One region of the Psychrobacillus sp. FSL W7-1493 genome, then DNA from elsewhere that is predicted to be linked to it. Evidence: predicted binding sites of a transcription regulator. Region 1 holds the regulator's gene; each other region holds the start of a gene.
What was found. Region 1 encodes CtsR, which represses protease genes until heat stress. Its sites were predicted from a motif close to ATGGTCAATAAAGGTCAAACA; they were not measured.
Positions count from the first base shown of each region.

Region 2: a site for CtsR is predicted at 1,045-1,065, ahead of clpP (ATP-dependent Clp endopeptidase proteolytic subunit ClpP). Genes of this name have one in related genera too.
Region 3: a site for CtsR is predicted at 1,014-1,034, ahead of MKX96_RS14640 (ATP-dependent Clp protease ATP-binding subunit). Genes of this name have one in related genera too.

Region 1 covers NZ_JBBOSB010000001.1:166,311-168,581, forward strand. Annotated here, with positions in the region: gene rsgA (ribosome small subunit-dependent GTPase A) at 1-604, shown strand, start outside; gene MKX96_RS00815 (GNAT family N-acetyltransferase) at 616-1,074, shown strand; gene MKX96_RS00820 (CtsR family transcriptional regulator) at 1,241-1,714, shown strand; gene MKX96_RS00825 (UvrB/UvrC motif-containing protein) at 1,731-2,270, shown strand; gene MKX96_RS00830 (protein arginine kinase) at 2,260-2,271, shown strand, end outside.
Region 2 covers NZ_JBBOSB010000001.1:1,121,552-1,123,822, forward strand. Annotated here, with positions in the region: gene MKX96_RS05675 (hypothetical protein) at 27-284, opposite strand; gene clpP (ATP-dependent Clp endopeptidase proteolytic subunit ClpP) at 353-955, opposite strand; tRNA gene MKX96_RS05685 (tRNA-Arg) at 1,128-1,199, shown strand; gene MKX96_RS05690 (catalase family peroxidase) at 1,275-2,216, opposite strand.
Region 3 covers NZ_JBBOSB010000001.1:2,889,479-2,891,749, reverse strand. Annotated here, with positions in the region: gene MKX96_RS14645 (Crp/Fnr family transcriptional regulator) at 223-915, opposite strand; gene MKX96_RS14640 (ATP-dependent Clp protease ATP-binding subunit) at 1,058-2,271, shown strand, end outside.

The sequences.
Region 1 (2,271 bases):
ACAGGTGGATTATTTCATCAGTGAAGTCGAAACGATTGCATTCGGAGTAGACGTTTTCGCAGTATCTAGTGTTACTGGAGAAGGTATAGAAGACTTAGCTGCTCTCCTGGTCAACGGGAAAACGGGTGCATTACTAGGTTCTTCAGGCGTAGGAAAATCCTCTTTAATCAATGCTCTATCTGGTGAGGATGTAATGGAGGTTAGCGATATTCGAGCTGATGACAGTAAAGGGCGTCATACAACCACTCATAGAGAGCTTTCCTTGTTACCTGGAGGGGGACTATTAATTGATACCCCGGGAATGAGAGAGTTCCAGCTCTGGGATTCTAGCGAGGGTATTAGCAACAGTTTTCAGGATATTGAAGAACTTGCTATCGACTGTCGATTTAGAGACTGTCAGCATAAAAAAGAGCCGGGTTGCGCCATTCAAGAAGCCATTCAAACTGGTTTGCTAAAAGAGGATCGATATGTAAGCTATGTGAAATTATTGCGTGAGCTTGCCCATATCGAGCGAAAAAACAACTTAGCTGCTCAAAAAACAGAACGGGATAAATGGAAGCAAGTATCGAAGATCCAAAAAACTAATAAGAGAAGAAAAATTTAATAGAGGTGTGTATGATTCGATTAATTGATCACCAAAAACATTCTGTAGCAGAGGAAATGCTCGAAATACAGCTTCCGGCTTACCGCAAGGAAGCAGAAATTATCGGTTTTGAAGGCATACCACAGCTTAAGGAAACAATCGAGGATATTAAAGTATCTAAAGAGATTTTTATAGGAAAGTATAATAAGGAGAACCTACTTGGTTTTATCTCCTATGAATATGAGGGAGACGTACTAAACATTTGTAGGTTAGTTGTCCACCCAAATTATTTTAGAAAGGGAATAGCTTCTGAGTTGTTACACCATGTTGTAAGTGCAACTCCTAAAACTGTGAGTATAACAGTTACTACCGGAGCAAAAAATATACCAGCTCTTAATTTGTATGAAAGACATCACTTTTTCAAAGTACAGGATATTGAGGTAGAGCCAACAATTTTTATTACACAGCTTAAATACAATTCACAAATATAAGAATATAAGTTTTCATTTTGATACACCCTAAAACTACTGACAATAAATGTTGGTAGTTTTTTTGTTTCTTTTATGCTAGGCAAATCAATTGCACAACCAAAACATTCATTATATAATATAGTCAAAGATAGTCAAAGTCAGTTTTTGTGAGAAGAGGTGAGAGAAGATGAAAAATATATCTGACATTATTGAAGGTTATTTGAAGGCAATTATCGAACAAGAAAGTAGAGGGCAAATTGAAATCAAAAGAAGCGAGATCGCAGAAAAATTTCAATGTGTACCCTCACAAATAAATTATGTAATAAACACCCGATTCACACTGGATCGTGGATATTTGGTGGAAAGTAAACGTGGTGGTGGTGGGTATATTCGAATTCTCCGCGTTCGAGCCCACACAAAAGCTGAATTAATTGAGCATATAATACAAAGTCTGGAAGCAGGAGCATCTGCATCCACTACAGAGGATATTGTTTTTCGTTTATTGGATGAAGATGTTATTACTAAAAGAGAGGCAAAGATAATTTTAGCAGCTCTAGACAGAACAACTTTAGCCATCCCACTACCAGCAAGAGATGAGCTGCGAGCACGTATACTATGTGCCATGCTTTTAACACTAAAATACGAAAAAAGTGAAAATTGAACGGGGTGTTGATAAGGTGATTTGTGAAAATTGTAAACAACGGCCAGCTAAAGTGACGGTTACACAAGTGCATAACGGAGAACACTTTGAAAGACATTATTGTGAGGTCTGTGCCAATAGCCTCCACCCGTTTTATGTTGAATACAAACAAGACCCATTATCTCTTCATCAGCTTCTATCTAATTGGTTTAACCAAGCAGATCAGATAGTTCAACAAAAACAACAAAAAACACTTGAATGTGATGAATGTGGTTGGTCTATTGAAAGATTTCTAGAAGAAGGTAAGTTTGGATGCGCTTCATGTTACGAAAGCTTCCGTCCTCATTTACCTCAAGCCCTAAAACGTCTACACAATGGCAACACTACACATATTGGAAAAGCACCAGGGCGACTTGGTGAAAAAATAGCTTTAAAGAAACGAATTGAAGCAATTAGGGCTCAAATGAAGCAGGCAGTTGAGCAAGAGCAATTTGAAGATGCGGCGAAGTTAAGAGATGAAGTAAAAGAACTTGAACAGCAACTTGCCGGAGGAGGTGACGCTTCACATGTCGATTGAG
Region 2 (2,271 bases), 960 kb from region 1:
TAACAGCTTTTTTTTGTAGAATGACATTAAATATGGTTAAGAACTTTATCTACATATTTTTTGGCAGGAACTAGTCCCATGCCAGTTTCATTTCGAACAAGCTTGACCATTTCAACCTGGCTGCTGTCATTATTATTCATCTCTACGATTTGTTTTTCTAGGGCTTTGTCTCCTTTAAACGGAAGGGCCTGTTGTGATTCTAATTTTTTTATTTTGCTTTGTAGACTTACGATGTAAATGACTAAGGACAATATGATTAACAGAGAACTTATTGTATATAGCAAATTGAACACGACCTTTCATCTATTTTATAAAAAAATCCAAGGCGGTGAATCACTGCCTTGGATTTATATTATTTTAAATCTTTTTTCATGTCGCTACGTGAAATGATATGGTCGATTAGACCGTATTCTAATGCACGCTCTGCTGGCATGAAGTTATCGCGATCTGTGTCTTTTGAAACGACTTCAATCGGTTGACCAGTACGTTCAGCCATAATTTGGTTTAACTTGTCGCGTAGGTATAAGATACGTTTTGCTGCAATCTCGATTTCCGTTGCTTGCCCTTGAGCTCCACCAAGTGGTTGGTGAATCATAACCTCAGCATTTGGAAGTGCATAGCGTTTGCCTTTTGTTCCAGCTGTAAGTAAGAAAGCACCCATTGATGCTGCCATACCGATACAAATAGTTTGTACGTCTGGTTTAATGAATTGCATTGTATCATAGATAGCCATACCTGCTGTGATACTTCCGCCTGGGCTATTGATATAGATAGAGATATCTTTTTCTGGATCTTCTGCTTCTAGGAATAAAAGCTGTGCAACGATCGAGTTTGATACGTTGTCATCAATCGCGCTACCAAGCATGATGATGCGGTCTTTTAATAATCTAGAATAAATGTCATACGCACGCTCGCCGCGATTTGTTTGTTCAATAACTGTAGGAATTAAATTCATCCTGGATTGCCTCCTTCAAGGTAATTGTTAGTGTTTTTTTAGTGTGTACTGAGAAATTCTGCCTCAGTTGTAACTTTATCATACATGGAATGGTCAAGGAAGGTCAAATATTAAGCTTTAAAATGTTTACTTGAATTATTCCTATACCATTTGTATAATAGAAAGGTCGCTTGCCCCTGTAGTTTAATGGATATGACGTAAGATTCCGGTTCTTGAGATGGGGGTTCGATTCCCTCCAGGGGCGTCTATAACAGTTAGAAACACTCGAATTCGTTCGAGTGTTTTTTTATGCTCATTTAACTATGTGTTTGGGGCTTTCTTATTCATTCTTACTTCTCCTCTCATATGATTCAGCATATGCTCCACTTCGAAAGTGTAGTATGGGATCGTCTGTCAGCTCGATTCCCTTTGGAACAATCGTTGGGTCGAAAACAATGTCTTCCTTAGGATGTATTTTATTTCTAATTTCCAAACGACCTATATTCACTTTTCTTCTATCCTCTGGCCACATATCGGTCGCATCGTTTGGGTTATCCCCTTCCTCTGCTAAGCGGATGAATAGATCAAACTGGATTGGCCCCCGTTTTAATCGGTCGTCGAGCTCTTCCGTCAAATAGTTGGCTGAAATCGATTTGCTTGTTAGAGCAGGATCCTTTGTTTCATCGACAGGGACCCATTCGTATTTGATTGCTTGGCGTTCGCCGTCTTTATTAACAAAATAAAAGGCGTGGATAGGATAGTAGTGGAGCTCCGCGTAACTAGTAGGCGGCTGCTTTGCCTGCTCCTTAATAATTTGAATAACCTTCTCGCTATGTGGATATTTTTTAGAAACCAGCTCCACCATATTGATGGCTCGGTCGATTGTCTTGATGCCTGTTTTTTTATCCGTAAAGATTTCAATCATATCGATAAATTCTCTAGGACTGCTTGTGACGAACATCAGTACGGTAGAACTCACTAAATTGGTGAAGCTTCCATCGGGTAGCTGAAATTGAACGGCGAGCCCTTTGGCGGGAACAAGATAATCGACGGAGGCAGGGTTAGGGGGGCTATTGGAAAAACGAGCAGTAGCAGGAATTGCTTCTCTATGAAGATGGGGCGCAACCGTATAGGGTACAGCATTCCCATTTGGAAGAAATGTTGCCTCATACATATCCCCCTTAGCGTGTGCGCGCCTCGCTCCAGGGAATTTTCCTTGAATCTGCTCCAGTGCATCAATGGCTTCTTTTGGTGTTAAATCCTCGTTATGTACTTGGTCCATTTGTTTACCTCCTTTATTTACTGTCTAATCTATATCATTACCACTCTTTTCCTAT
Region 3 (2,271 bases), 2.7 Mb from region 1:
CAAAAACAAGGCATCTTCTGTTCAAGTCGAACAGGAAGTGCCTTGTTTGATTATACGCGTTTTTTTGTGAATTATAAGAGTCGTTTTCCTGAGCTGCTTAGGATTTGAGACTGAATGCAGCGAGGGAAAATCCTGGAGTCGTGCCCACGAAAAGCGTCCGCAAATGGAAATCAACATTATAAACAAGTGAGTAAACGAACGACAATCGTTCACTTACTCTAATTAATCTATCCGACAAACGCAAAGAGGACAGCTTTCGCACTGGTTTTCTCTTCTTAATAACTCTAAATCGTTTATCGTAATAATACCTTTATGAAACGAAATTAGACCCTCGCTTTTCATATCATTTAACATTCGATTAACTACTTCCCTACTCATCGAGCAAAGGTTAGCTATCTCCTGATTAGTAAGTGAGAAATTAATTTTAATCTTACCATCAGACAATGGTTCACCATACGTGTTACACAAGCGTATTAAAGTAGAATATAGAGCGCCTTTTTTACCATAAAGCATCAAATCACGAAACCTTGTCTGGTTTTTTAAGTAAATAAGCTGTATATATTTTGTCCATTCCACCATTAACTGAGTAGAATTAACAAGAAAATTTTCTAATTTATTTTTTGGTAGCACTAATAGCTGTGTAGTCTCCAACGTAAGAGCAGAAAAGCTATGATGAGTATTATCTGCGAAAACACCAGATTCACCTATACAGTTTTCGGGACCTACTATTCTTAAAGTGAGTAATTTGCCACCCTCTGTATCTTTATTAATCGCAATAGAACCGCTTACGATAAAATATACGTCTTGTGCTAGTTCGCCTTCTACATAAACCGAACGATCCTTCTCTAATTTTATAATAGAACCGTATTGTTTAAATAATAACCTAATATCTGGGGATACTAAAGTATGATCCACCTCAACACCACCTTTATATGTACCTATAAATATAGCATATATTCCGTTACATAAAGCTTAATACTTTACAAATTATGCTACAAGGATTTATATTTATAATAGTCAATAAAGGTCAAAGTTTTGTGAAATGGAGCTGTTAATTATGCAAATGAACCAACAAGATCAAAAAAGTCCTTTAGAAACGTACGGACGTAATTTAGTAAATGCAGTAAAAGACGGCAAAATGGACCCGGTTATCGGTAGAGATCAGGAAATTCGAAATGTCATTCGTATTTTATCAAGAAAGACTAAAAATAATCCTGTTCTGATCGGAGAGCCAGGGGTTGGTAAGACCGCTATTGTAGAAGGATTGGCACAAAGAATTGTAAAAAAAGATGTACCAGAGGGCTTGAAGGATAAAGAGATATTCGAATTAGATATGAGCTCGCTAATCGCAGGAGCAAAGTATCGTGGGGAATTCGAAGAAAGGCTTCAAGCAGTACTTAAGCAAATCAAAGAGAGCGAAGGAAAAATCATTTTATTTATTGATGAAATCCACACAATAGTTGGTGCTGGGAAATCAGATGGTGCCATGGATGCGGGGAATATGTTAAAGCCAATGCTCGCACGAGGAGAACTGCACTGTATTGGAGCGACTACTCTTGATGAATATCGTATGTATATTGAAAAGGACCCAGCTTTAGAGCGCCGTTTTCAGCAAGTATTAGTAAGAGAACCCTCCGTAGAGGATACAGTATCCATCCTTCGCGGTTTAAAGGAACGCTTTGAATTACATCATGGTGTACGTATACACGATCGAGCAATTGTAGCAGCATCTCAGCTTTCCAACCGCTATATTACAGAACGTTTTCTTCCTGACAAGGCAATAGACTTAATAGATGAAGCATGTGCCATGATTCGTACGGAAATAGATTCAATGCCTCAAGAGCTGGATGAAGTAACAAGAAGAATGATGCAGCTCCAAATTGAGGAGCAAGCGCTGATGAAAGAAAAGGATTCAGCTAGCAAAAAGAGATTAGAACAATTGCGTCAGGAATTAGAGGAGTTAGACAAGTCCTCAGCAGATATGCGTAAAAAATGGGAATCAGAGAAAGAGTCCATTCAAGTAGTTCAAAAAAAGAGAGAGCTGTTAGACCGCTATCGTAGAGAGTTAGAGGAAGCAGAAAATAAATACGATTTAAATAAAGCAGCAGAGCTACGTCATGGTAAAATACCACCTTTAGAAAAGGAACTTCAATCATACGAAGATGAGATAAACAATGATTATGATTCACGTTTACTTCGTGAAGAGGTAACTGCTGATGAAATAGCCCATATTATTTCAAGGTGGACGGGTATACCTGTAACTAAGCTGGT